DNA from 2 places in the Mesorhizobium sp. B2-3-10 genome. Region 1 is predicted to be linked to the other one. Evidence: predicted binding sites of a transcription regulator. Region 1 holds the regulator's gene; the other holds the start of a gene.
The links. The regulator PhoB, encoded in region 1, activates phosphate uptake and scavenging genes when phosphate is short. The targets are predictions, from matches to a motif close to TGTCATNNANCTGTCAT.
Positions count from the first base shown of each region.

Region 2: a site for PhoB is predicted at 2,613-2,629, ahead of FJ943_RS16000 (ceramide glucosyltransferase). Genes of this name have one in related genera too.

Region 1 is NZ_VFVT01000001.1:1,000,251-1,006,816, forward strand. Features, by position in the region: gene pstA (phosphate ABC transporter permease PstA) at 1-452, shown strand, start outside; gene pstB (phosphate ABC transporter ATP-binding protein PstB) at 449-1,252, shown strand; gene phoU (phosphate signaling complex protein PhoU) at 1,278-1,985, shown strand; gene phoB (phosphate regulon transcriptional regulator PhoB) at 2,005-2,694, shown strand; gene FJ943_RS05115 (ROK family protein) at 2,697-3,932, opposite strand; gene xylF (D-xylose ABC transporter substrate-binding protein) at 4,199-5,239, shown strand; gene FJ943_RS05125 (sugar ABC transporter permease) at 5,476-6,566, shown strand, end outside.
Region 2 is NZ_VFVT01000005.1:103,227-109,792, reverse strand. Features, by position in the region: gene argF (ornithine carbamoyltransferase) at 1-846, shown strand, start outside; gene FJ943_RS16010 (Hsp33 family molecular chaperone) at 1,011-2,042, shown strand; gene apaG (Co2+/Mg2+ efflux protein ApaG) at 2,117-2,509, opposite strand; gene FJ943_RS16000 (ceramide glucosyltransferase) at 2,729-3,880, shown strand; gene FJ943_RS15995 (O-succinylhomoserine sulfhydrylase) at 3,911-5,101, opposite strand; SAM riboswitch at 5,158-5,235, opposite strand; gene FJ943_RS15990 (2'-deoxycytidine 5'-triphosphate deaminase) at 5,394-6,488, shown strand.

The DNA.
Region 1 (6,566 bases):
CGATGGGGCATTTCTCGGCCATCGCCGGTGCCGTGGCACTGGCCATCCTGGTCATTCCCGTCGTGGTGCGTACCACCGAGGACATGCTCAACCTTGTGCCGAACGCTTTGCGCGAGGCCGGCACGGCGATTGGCGCGCCGCGCTGGGTGGTGATCCGTTCGGTGGCCTACCGCGCGGCGATGTCCGGCATCGTCACCGGCATATTGCTGGCCATTGCCCGCATTTCCGGCGAGACGGCGCCGCTACTCTTCACAGCGCTCAACAACCAGTTCTGGTCGAGCAATCTCAATGCGCCGATGGCCAGCCTGCCGGTGACCATCTTCCAGTTCGCTCTCAGCCCTTACGAGGAGTGGCAGCAACTGGCGTGGACCGGCGCACTCATAATCACATTGACGGTTCTCGCGCTCAGCATCTTTGCGCGCAGCCTGACCGGACGCAGAGAGGACAAATGAGCCAGATGTTGTCTCCAGACATGACGATTGCGACAGAGGCAGCCGCCAAGGCGAAGATCGAGGTCAAGAACCTCAATTTCTACTACGGCCAGTCGAAGGCGCTGAAAGACATCACCTTGTCGCTGCCCGAGCGCAGCGTGACGGCCTTCATCGGACCGTCGGGTTGCGGAAAGTCGACGCTGCTGCGCGTCTTCAACCGCATCTACGAGCTCTACCCCAAGCAGACCGCCGAGGGTCAGGTGCTGCTCGACGGCCAGAACGTTCTCGACCGCTCGCAGGACCTCAACCTGTTGCGCACCAAGATCGGCATGGTGTTCCAGAAGCCGACGCCGTTCCCGATGTCGATCTATGAGAATATCGCCTTCGGCGTCAGGCTCTATGAGAAGATCGGCAAGGCCGAGATGGACGGCCGTGTCGAGCAGGCGTTGAAACGCGCCGCGCTGTGGAACGAGGTCAAGGACAAGCTCAATGCCAGCGGCCTCAGCCTGTCGGGCGGCCAGCAGCAGCGGCTTTGCATCGCCCGCACCGTGGCGGTCAAGCCGGAGGTCATCCTGCTCGACGAACCGGCCTCGGCGCTCGACCCATTGTCGACCGCCAAGATCGAGGAATTGATCGACGAGTTGCAGGCCGACTACACGATCGTCATCGTCACCCACAACATGCAGCAGGCCGCGCGCGTCTCGAAGCAGACGGCTTTCATGTATCTGGGCGAGCTGGTCGAATTCGACAAGACCGAGAAGATCTTCACGTCGCCTCGCGAGAAGCGCACGCAGGACTACATCACCGGCCGCTTCGGCTGATCTCACGCATACGAGGACCAGGATCATGGCCGAACACACAGTCGCAGCCTTCGACGAGGATCTCGGACAGATCAGCAAGCTGATCAGCGACATGGGCGATCTCGCCGGCACGATGGTCGGCGGCGCCACCAAGGCGCTGCTGAATTCCGACAACGCGCTGGCACAGCGCGTCGTCTCCGACGACGCCATCATGGACGCGCGCCAGCGCGAACTCGATGATCGCGCCATCACCCTGATCGCCAAGCGCCAGCCGATGGCCGACGATCTGCGTCATGTCGTCGGCTCGATCCGCATGGCGGGCGATCTCGAACGCATCGGCGACCTTGCCAAGAACATCGCCAAGCGCGTCGGCTCGGTAGGCCTCACCGCCACGCCGCGCGACTTGTCGCATTCCATCGACTCCATGGCGCAGCTGGTGCTGATCCAGGTGCAGGGCGTCGTCGAGGAATATGCGGCCGGCGATGCCGCCGCCCTCGCCAAGCTCAGGAATGACGACGAACGCATCGACGTCAAATACACTTCGGTCTTCCGCGAACTCCTGACTTACATGATGGAGGATCCCCGCAACATCACGGCTTGCACGCATCTTTTGTTCTGCGCCAAGAATCTCGAACGCATCGGCGACCATGTGACCAACATCGCCGAGAATGCGTATTATGTGCTGACCGGCACGCAACTGCCCGCCAACCGTCCGAAGCAGGACGAGACGGCGATGTCGGTGCCGGCGGCTTGACGGCAGGGATGATCGATCGATGATCGCGCCACGCATCATGGTGGTGGAGGACGAGGAGCCGCTGGGCGTGCTCCTCCGCTACAACCTGGAGTCCGAGGGTTACCAGGTCGAGGTGGTGACACGCGGCGACGAAGCCGAGATACGCCTCCAGGAAAACGTGCCCGACCTGCTGGTGCTCGACTGGATGGTGCCGGCGGTTTCCGGCATCGAACTCTGTCGGCGCCTGCGCATGCGGCCCGAGACGGAGCGACTGCCGATCATCATGCTGACGGCGCGCGGCGAGGAGAGCGATCGCGTGCGCGGCCTCTCGACCGGCGCCGACGACTATCTGGTCAAGCCGTTCTCGACGCCGGAATTCATGGCCCGGGTCAAGGCGCTGCTGCGCCGCGCCAAACCGGAAGTGCTGTCCAGCGTGCTCAAGGTCGGCGACATCGTGCTCGACCGCGAATCGCACCGGGTCTATCGCAAGAAGAGCGAGATCCGGCTCGGACCGACCGAGTTCCGGCTACTCGAATTCATGATGCGCCATCCCGGCCGCGTGTTCTCGCGCAGCCAGTTGCTCGACAATGTCTGGGGCGAGACGATCTACATCGACGAGCGCACCGTGGATGTGCATGTCGGCCGCCTGCGCAAGGCGGTCAACAATGGCCGCATGCCCGATGTGATACGCACCATCCGTGGCGCAGGCTACGCAATCCGCGAGGATTGAGATCAGGCCACGTTCTTGCCGGATCTCACCTGCACGCCCGGCGCGAAAATCTCCTGGTCGACGAAGGTGAGCGCGCGCATGGCGCAGCCCTCGCGGATCAGCGGCAATTCGTTCGGCTCTGTATCGAAGGAAATCGATTTCGAATGCTGGCCGCCGGCGGTCTGGGCGATGGCCTCGCGCAAGGCCGGCTCGATCAGATCGAAGGCGGCGGCGCTGACGCCGACCATCGCAACCGGCGCCGGATCGATCAGCGCGAACAGGCTGCCAAGGCCATAGCCCAGCGCCTCGCCGGCCTTGCGATAGGCCTCGCGCTCCGGTCCGTCTCTTTCGCGCGCCGTAGCCGCCAATGCGCGCATGTCGGCGTCGCTGACGTCGACCGGTTTGGCGTCCTCACCCAGCTGTCCTGCATTACGCCAGATGGCATAGTTGCCGGCATAGGCCTCGACGCAGCCGCGCCGCCCGCAGCGGCAGAGCGCGCCGCCGGGGCGATGGATCATGTGGCCGAACTCGCCGCCCGAGGAATGGGTGCCGGTGAACAGCTCGCCCTTCAGCACCAGCCCCATGCCGATGCCGTGCGAGAGCAGGATGGCGATGAAGTCGTCGCGGTAGCGCTCGGGGTCGCGCCAGCGCAGCGCCACAGCCATCATGTTGCAGTCGTTCTCCATGGTGGCGGGGATGCCGAATTCGGCTTCGAGTATGTCGGCGAAGGCAATGTCCGTCTGCGGCGTGATCGGCGACCACAGCATGGCGCGCGCCTCGGTGTCGGTGATACCCTGGATCGCCAGCGCGATGCGGGCGATGCTGGCGACGTCGAGGTCGGGATCTTCGAGGCGGCGGCGGACGATGGCCACGCATTCGCCGATCAGCGCCTCGCGGGACATGGTCAGCGTGTCCAGCCGGCGCTGCTCCTCCGATATCACCTGGCCGGCGTAGTCGATGACGGCGACGGAGAGGAAATTCAGCGACAGCACCACGGTCATGACCGCCGCGGCCTCGGGGTTGAGACCAAGGCCAACCTGCGGCCGGCCGCGTTTCAGTGAGCCGGCCTCGTTCGGCTTGCCTTCGCTCAGGATACCTTCGCCGATCAGGTCGGCTGATATCGCCGATATGGTCGAGTGGCTCAGGGCGGTGGTGGCGGCGATCTCGGTGCGCGAGGGCTGGCCACCCCGGCGCACGGCTCCAATCACCATTGCGCGGTTGCGCCGGCGCAGATCGTCGTGGCGGATTCCGACCGACATGATTTCCCTCCCCGTCGCCGCGGTTCTTGACGCCCCCTCGAACACCTCCGGCAACGGGTCGAATACTGGCAGAAGCGGCTGGGGCTGTCATTTATTTATTGCGGGGCTCGAAAAAAGGCTTCCGGCACCTCAAAATCCGTCAGAATCGATGTTGACAGTGTTCCGGCGATGGACCAGTGTTTTTTCGAGGCTCGAAAAAATTAGGGCCTTTGTGCCGGCCTTAGGGCCAGTTTGGTCGCGCCACACGCGGGCGCAGGGAGGATATCATGAAGAGATTCACAGTCGCCATTCTGGCGGGTGTCGCCATGTCGCTGACGCTGGCGTCGGTCGCGCAGGCAAAGGACAAGGTCATCGGCGTGTCGTGGTCCAACTTCCAGGAGGAGCGCTGGAAGACCGACGAGGCGGCCATGAAGAAGGCGATCGAGGCCGCGGGCGACAAGTACATTTCCGCCGATGCGCAGTCCAATCCCGGCAAGCAGCTGACCGATGTCGAGAGCCTGATTTCGCAGGGTGCCAATTCGCTGATCATCCTGGCGCAGGACGCGTCGGCCATCGGCCCGGCGGTACAGAAGGCGCTCGACGAGGGCATTCCGGTCGTCGGCTATGACCGCCTGATCGAGAACAAGGACGTCTTCTACCTGACCTTCGACAACAAGGAAGTTGGCCGCATGCAGGCCCGCGAAGTGTTCAAGGTGAAGCCTGAGGGCAATTACGTCTTCATCAAGGGCTCCGGCGCCGATCCGAATGCCGACTTCCTGTTCTCGGGCTCGATGGAAGTGCTGAAGGCGGCCATAGACAGCGGCAAGATCAAGAATGTCGGCGAAGCCTATACGGACGGCTGGCTGCCCGCCAACGCCCAGAAGAACATGGAACAGTTCCTCACCGCCAACGACAACAAGGTGGACGCCGTGGTCGCCGCCAATGACGGCACCGCCGGCGGCGTCGTCGCGGCGCTGACGGCGCAGGGGCTCGCCGGCACCGTGCCGGTCTCCGGCCAGGACGGCGACCACGCCGCGCTCAACCGCATCGCGCTCGGCACCCAGACCGTGTCGGTGTGGAAGGACGCGCGCGAACTCGGCAAGAACGCCGCCGAGATCGCCTCGCAACTCGCCGACAGCAAGAAGATGACCGACATCGCCGGCGTGAAGGACTTCACGACGCCTGGCGGCAACACCGTCAAGTCGCTGTTCCTGACCCCGGTGGCCATCACCAAGGACAATCTCAACCTCGTCATCGACGCCGGCTGGATCAAGAAGGACGAAGTCTGCACGGGCGTTGCCGCGGGCAGCGTCGCGGCCTGCAACTGAGCTTGATCGCCTGAAAAGTCGGAAACGCCGCGGCGTGGAACGGTCAGTGTTCTGAACACTGGCCGTTCCAATTTCCTTGTCTTCGCAATTCCGGACAAAAACCCTTACGCACTTTTCCTGGAATTGCTTCCAAGCCGCGGCGTTTTCCCGACAAGATTTGTGTTTCCGCCGCTGGCGGCTAACTTCTGGGCTCTGGTCCGGCTCCGCGTCAGACGGCAAGCCGCTGGGAGGACATCATGACCGACACGACCTCAACCTCGCAGGCCGATACGGCGCGTGCGTCGGAACTCGGCGCGGTCGCGCGTTTCCTGAAGGCGACCGAGATCGATACCCGCATGCTCGGCATGATCGGCGCGCTGCTGCTGATCTGGGTCGCGCTGCATGTGATTTCGAGCCTGCGTCTTGGTGTCAATCCGCTCGATTTCGACAGCCGCACGTTCCTCACGCCACGCAATCTGTGGAACCTGTCGGTGCAGACGTCCGCGGTCGCCATCATGGCCTGCGGCATGGTGCTGGTCATCGTCATGCGCAACATCGACCTGTCCGTCGGTTCCGCCGAGGGCTTGATCGGCATGGTCATGGGCTTTGCGCAGGTACATTTCCTGGTTCGGTTCGTAGGACTTGAACTCGGCAACCCATGGATCTGGGTCCTGGCACTGGTCATCGGTCTGGCGCTCGGGCTTTTGATCGGCGCCTTCCAGGGCTTCGTCATCGCCTATCTCGAAGTGCCGGCCTTCATCGTCACGCTGGGTGGCCTGCTGGTCTGGCGCGGCGCCGCCTGGTGGGTCACGTCAGGCCAGACGGTGGCACCGCTCGACGCCACGTTCCAGCTTATGGGCGGCGGACCGGCCGGATCGATCGGCGCCACCTGGAGCTGGGTCGTCGGCATCGTCGCCTGCCTGGCCGTCGTGTTCGCGCTGTTCAACGGGCGGGTCCAGCGCAAGCGCTTCCGCTTCCCCCTGCGGCCGATCTGGGCCGAGACGCTGCTCGGCGTCGTCACCTGCGCCGTCATCATGGGCGCGGTCTGGCTAGCCAACTCCTATCCATGGCCGATCGGGATCGTGAACCGGTACGCGGCCGCCAACAACATCACCGTGCCGGAGGGCGGGCTGTTCATCGCCCACGGCATCGCCATACCGGTGCTGATGGCGGTCGCCGTCGGTCTGGTCATGACCTTCATCACCAACCGCACCCGTTTCGGCCGTTATGTCTTTGCTATCGGCGGCAATCCGGAAGCGGCCAATCTCGCCGGCATCAACACGCGCTGGATCACCATGAAGGTGTTCATGATCATGGGCGTGCTGGCCACGATCGCCGCCGCCATTTC
Region 2 (6,566 bases), on a different contig from region 1:
GATGCGGTGACGCGAAAGGCGCGTCTCAAGGCCGGCGAGCGGACCAAGCCGCTCGAAGGCAAGGTGCTGGCCATGATCTTCGACAAGCCGTCGACGCGCACGCGCGTTTCTTTCGACGTCGGCATGCGCCAGCTCGGCGGCGAGACCATCATGCTGACCGGCACCGAGATGCAGCTCGGCCGCTCCGAGACAATCGCCGACACCGCCAAGGTGCTGTCGCGCTACGTCGATGCGATCATGATCCGCACCACTTCGCATGAGCGGCTGCTGGAGCTGACCGAGAATGCCACCGTTCCGGTGATCAACGGACTGACCGACGACACCCACCCTTGCCAGCTGATGGCCGACATCATGACTTTCGAGGAGCATCGCGGTCCGGTGGCCGGCAAGACGATTGCCTGGACCGGCGACGGCAACAATGTGCTGCACTCGCTGCTCGAGGCCTCGGCACGGTTCCGCTTCAACCTCAACGTCGCCGTGCCCGAAGGCAGCGAACCGGCGCAGAAGCATGTCGACTGGTCCAAGGCGCATGGCGGCAAGCTGCATTTCACCCGCTCGCCCGAGGAAGCCGTCGACCAGGCCGACTGCATCGTCACCGACTGCTGGGTGTCGATGGGGCAGGAACACCGTGCTCGCGGGCACAATGTCTTCTCGCCCTATCAGGTCAACGCGGCGCTGATGGCCAAGGCCAAGCCGGATGCATTGTTCATGCACTGCCTGCCGGCCCATCGCGGCGAGGAAGTGACCGACGAGGTCATCGACGGGCCGCATTCGGTGGTCTTCGACGAGGCCGAGAACCGGCTCCATGCCCAGAAGGCAGTGCTTGCCTGGTGCCTCGGTGCTTGAAGTGTCTTGGTGCTTGAAGTGTCTTGGGGCTTGAAGTGTCTTGGGCGCCCGAAATGCCCAGGCGCCTGAAATGCCCAGGCGCTTGATCTGCGGCGGCGCGATGCCTATCTGCGCCGCATCACGCAAATCAAGCGCGTTTGGACGCATGTGCCCACCAGGGCCGCATGGCCGCGCCCTGGAGCTTTGTCATGTTGGAAAGCCATCAAGTGACTGAACATCACCCCAAACTCGGCGAGTTCGGCTACGCCGGCGACGATCACGTCGTTCCCTTCGAGGTCGGTCCGCTCGACGTGCGCGGCCGCACGGTCCAGCTTGGGCCGATGCTCGACGCCATCCTTGGCCGCCACGATTATCCCGAGCCGGTCGCCCGCCTGCTGGCGGAAGCCTGCGTGCTGACCGTTCTGCTCGGCACCTCGCTCAAATTCGAAGGCAAGTTCATCCTGCAGACCCGTACCGACGGGCCTGTAGACATGCTGGTCGCGGACTTCTCCACGCCCTCGGCACTGCGCGCCTATGCACGCTTCGATGCGGATCGGCTCGAAGCACTGGTCGCGGCAGGCGAGACGTCCCAGCAGACGCTGCTTGGCAGCGGCGTGCTGGCGCTGACCATCGACCAGGGCGCCCATACTCAGCGCTATCAAGGCATCGTCCAGCTCGACGGCGAAACGCTGGAAGACGCGGCGCGCACCTATTTCCGTCAGTCGGAACAGATCCCGACCGATATCAGGCTCTCGGTCGCCAAGCTGCTGACGCCCGGGATCGGCGGCGCGCGCGAGCAATGGCGCGCCGGCGGCATCCTGGCGCAGTTCCTGCCGCAATCGCCCGAGCGCATGCGCATTCCGGACCTGCCGGGTGGGGACGGCGATCCGCGCGAGGAAGTCCACGATCCGGCCGATAATTCCTGGCAGGAACTCCTGGCCTTGCTCGGCACCATCGAGCCGACCGAATTGATCGACCCGACCATCGGCGCCGAGCGGCTGCTCTATCGTCTGTTCCATGAGCATGGCGTGCGCGTCTTCGGCGGCGTTCCCGTGGCCGACCAGTGCTCATGCTCCCGCGACAAGATCCGTGGCATCCTCGAAGGCTTCTCAGCGCAGGAGATCAAGGACAGCACCGAGGATGGCGGCATCCATGTCGCCTGCGAATTCTGCTCGACGCAGTACGACTTCGATCCAGCCGAGTTTGCGGCTCAGTAAAGCCTTTCCTTCTCTCCGTTCTGCGGGGAGAAGGTGCCCGAAGGGCGGATGAGGGGCGACGCGACCGTCGGCCCTCAGTTCACCGTGCGCCTTGTCCCCGGCAGATCGAGCGAGAAGGCCGGGATGGCGATGTCGAACGTCTCGCCGCGCTTGTTGCGCATCGTGTAGCGTCCGACCATGATCCCGGAGGGTGTCGAGAGCGGGCAGCCGGACGTGTACTGATAGCTGTCGCCGGGATTGAGTTCCGGCTGGTCGCCGACAACGCCCGGCCCGCGGACTTCCTCGACCCGGCCGGCACCATCGGTGATGTGCCAATAGCGCGACAGAAGCTGCACGAACTCGTCAGACTGGTTGTCGATCGTTATCTGATAGCCCCAGACGTAGCGGTTCTCCTGGGGATCCGAACGATCCTCCAGATAGAACGGCCTGACCTGCACTTCGATGTTGCGCGTCACGGCGCGGTACATGAGCGGCTCCAAAACAATCCGACGACTTTCGACGCTCGCGGTGAGCAGGTCAACGTGCGCGTCTTGTCGCGCCTGGGATTGAAACGCAGGTGCCGGCAAAGAATGTCATTTAAGTGACACACGACAATGGTGGTGTGCGCGAACCGGGCGACTCGGCCCTCTGTCGAACTGTTGAAAACGGCCGCGACGCGGGCCGACTTCCGGAGTGACCAGATCTCGATGGAACTCACTCTCATATCCGCCTCGCTTTCGACTGCCCTCATCCTCTCGAACGCTGCCAGCATCCTGCTTGCCGCTTCACAGCTGAAACGGCGCACCACGATCGCCCCGCCGGCGGGCAGATCGCCGGCGGTGTCGATTGTCGTCCCGTCGCGCGGCGTCGAGCCGTTCACACATGAGACGCTGGAACGGGCCTTCGCGCTCGACTGGCCACGCTACGAACTGATCTTCTGCGTCGCCCATGCCGACGACCCGGTGGTCAAACTGATAAACAGGGCGATTGCCCGGTTTCCGCAGGTGCCGGCCCGGCTGTTGATCGGCGACGACCGTGTCAGTGCCAATCCAAAGCTCAACAATTGCGTCAAAGGCTGGGAAGCGGCGCGCCACGCCTGGGTCATTCTTGCCGATTCCAACGTTCTGATGCCGAGGGACTATGTCGAGCACATGATGGCGGCGTGGCAGCACGGTACCGGCCTTGTCTGCTCGACGCCGATCGGCTCCAGGCCAGATGGTTTCTGGGCCGACGTCGAATGCGCCTTCCTCAACACATTGCAGGCCCGCTGGCAGTATGCCGGTGCGGCGCTCGGCCTCGGCTTCGCGCAGGGCAAGAGCATGCTGTGGAACAAGCCGATGCTCGACGCCAACGGCGGCATCCGCGCGCTGGCCGCCGAGATCGCCGAGGACGCCGCCGCAACCAAGCTGGTGAACGGCCTCGGCCTGCGTGTCAACCTCGTTGCGGCGCCCTTCGAGCAGCCCCTCGGCCAGCGCACGTTTGGCGAAATCTGGTCGCGCCAGGCCCGCTGGGCGCGCCTGCGCCGCGTCACTTTCCCGCTGTTCTTCGCGCCCGAGATCCTGACTGGTGCGGCGGTCCCGCTGGTTCTTGCGCTGATTGCCGCGGCGAGCGCCGGCGTCAGTCTCTGGGCGACCGCGATTGCCGTGCTGGCGGCATTCTATCTTCCGGAATGCGCTCTGGCCCTGGCCAAGGGTTGGCACGTCTCGACGCGCATGATCGCGGCGACGGTCGCGCGGGACGTCATGCTCCCGGCCATCTGGGCGCGCGGCTGGCTCGGCGGCGCTGTCGACTGGCGCGGCAACGCCATGACCATCCGGACCAAGACGGCGGAACTGGAGGAGACGCCGTCGAGCGCCTGATCGCTGCTGACGACGCTGCCTGGACGAAACCTATTTGGCGGCCTTCAATGCTTGGGCGATATCTTCCAGCAGGTCGTCCGTATCCTCCAGGCCGACCGACAGCCTGAGCGTACCTGGCCCGATGCCGAGTTCGGCGCGGGCCTCGTCGCTGAGGTTCTTGTGGGTGGTCGTCGCCGGATGGGTGATCAGGCTTTTGGCGTCGCCGAGATTGTTCGAGATCAGCACGATGTCGAGGGCGTTCTGCAGGGCGAAGGCCGCCGGCTTGCCGCCCTTGACGTCGAGGCAGATCAGCGTCGAGCCCCCCGACATCTGCTTCTTGACGATATCGGCCTGCGGGTGGTCGGCGCGGCCGGGATAGATGACGCGGGCGATCTGCGGCTGCTCGGCCAGGAAGTCGGCGATCTTGCCGGCGCTCTCGGTCTGCTGGCGCACGCGCAGCGGCAGCGTCTCTAGGCCCTTCAGCAAGGTCCAGGCATTGAACGGCGACAGGCTCGGGCCGGTGTGGCGGAAATAGTCGTGCAGGTTCTCGTCGATCCACTTCTTGTCTGACAGGATGACGCCGCCAAGGCAGCGGCCCTGGCCGTCAATATGCTTGGTGGCCGAGTAGACGACGATGTGCGCACCAAGCTGCAACGGCTTCTGCTGCAGCGGCGTGGCGAAGACATTGTCGACGACCAGCCGCGCGCCGATCGAATTGGCAAGCGAGGCGACGGCGGCGATGTCGACGACTTCCAGCGTCGGGTTGGTCGGGCTTTCCAGGAAGAACAGCTTGGTATTGGGCCTGACCGCCTTTTCCCAATTGGCGATATCGGTGCCGTCGACCAAGGTCGCCTCGATGCCATAGCGCGGCGCCAGCGTCTCGACGACCCAGCGACAGGAGCCGAAAAGCGCGCGCGCGGCCACGATGTGGTCGCCGGCCTTGACGCTGCACAGAAGGGCAGCCGTCACCGCCGCCATGCCCGACGCCGTGGCGCGCGCGTCTTCGGCGCCTTCAAGCGCGCACATGCGCTTTTCGAACATGTCGACGGTCGGGTTGGCGTAGCGCGAATAGATGAAACCAGGCTCTTCGCCCTTGAAGCGGGCCTCGGCGGCCTGCGCCGTCTGATAGACATAACCCTGGGTCAGGTACATCGCCTCGGAGGTTTCGCCGAAGCCGGAACGCAGGGTTCCGCCATGCACGAGTGCCGTCTGAGGTTTCCAGTTGCGCTTCTTGGTGCTCATCGCTTTGTTCCAGACACAAAAAAACCGGCCGCGAAAGTCGCAACCGGTCCATACGGCCTTGCGGCCCGACGGTCCTTTAGCGACTTGTTTAACGTGGCTGCAAGCCGACCGGCCAAATCACCACGGGATAACGACCCTTTAGACCCGCGCCACGCTTGCGTCAATTGCCGGCTTCATTAAGACGTTTGTACCAAGGCAGGTTCCGCAGAAGTGCCCGGCGGTTTTGCGGCAAGAACCTGCAACAAACAAGAACCTGCAACGAAAGAGACCAGTCTTGGGGCGGAGCCAGACTTTGCGGCAGACAGGCATTCTTCCCGATCAGGACATTTCGGCGCTGTTCCGGTCCGGCGCGCTGAAGTCGCCGCGTGCGCTCGATGCCGACCAGATCCAGCCGGCGAGCCTTGATCTCAGATTGGGCGAAAAGGCCTGGCGGGTTCGCGCCTCGTTCCTGCCCGGTCCCAACCACAAGGTGTCGGAAAAGCTCGATCGGCTGCAACTGCACGAGATCAGTCTGACCGAAGGCGCGGTCCTCGAAACCGGCTGCGTCTATATTGTGCCGCTGCTCGAAAGTCTGGCCCTGCCGGCTGACATTTCGGCCTCGGCCAATCCGAAGAGCTCGACCGGGCGGCTCGACATCTTCACCCGCGTCATGACCGATCGGGGCCATGAGTTCGATAAGATCGCCGCCGGCTACAACGGTCCGCTCTATCTCGAGGTCAGCCCGCGCACCTTTCCGATCATCGCGCGCACGGGTTCGCGCCTGTCTCAAATCCGCTTTCGCACCGGCAACGCGCTGCTCTCGGAAGCCGAGTTGCATGAGCTGCATCGTGCCGAGATGCTGGTCGCCACGGAGCCGCCGAACATTTCCGGCGGCGGCATCGCGCTGTCGATCGACCTCAATGGCGACAAGGATGGGTTGGTCGGCTATCGCGGCAAGCACCACACCGGCCTCGTCGATGTCGACAAGCGCGCCGCGCAGGATGTCCTCGACTTCTGGGAGCCGATCCACAAGAGCCGCGCCGGCGAACTGGTGCTCGATCCCGACGAGTTCTACATCCTCGTCAGCCAGGAGGCGGTGCATGTGCCGCCGCTCTACGCCGCCGAGATGACGCCGTTCGATCCGCTGGTCGGCGAGTTTCGTGTCCACTATGCCGGCTTTTTCGATCCGGGTTTCGGCCATTCGGCGGCCGGCGGCACCGGCAGCCGGGCGGTGCTCGAAGTGCGCAGCCACGAAGTGCCGTTCATCCTCGACCACGGCCAGATCGTCGGCCGGCTGGTCTACGAGCATATGCTGAAGCGACCGCAGGCGCTCTACGGCACCGATCTCGGCTCGAACTACCAGGCGCAGGGCCTGAAGCTGTCAAAGCATTTCCGCGCCGTGCGCTAAGGTCGAAGCTGCCGATCCCCCCACGAGGGGCCCTTGTGGAAGAGAAGCCCGGCAGGGCAGAGGGGACGCGAAGGGTTG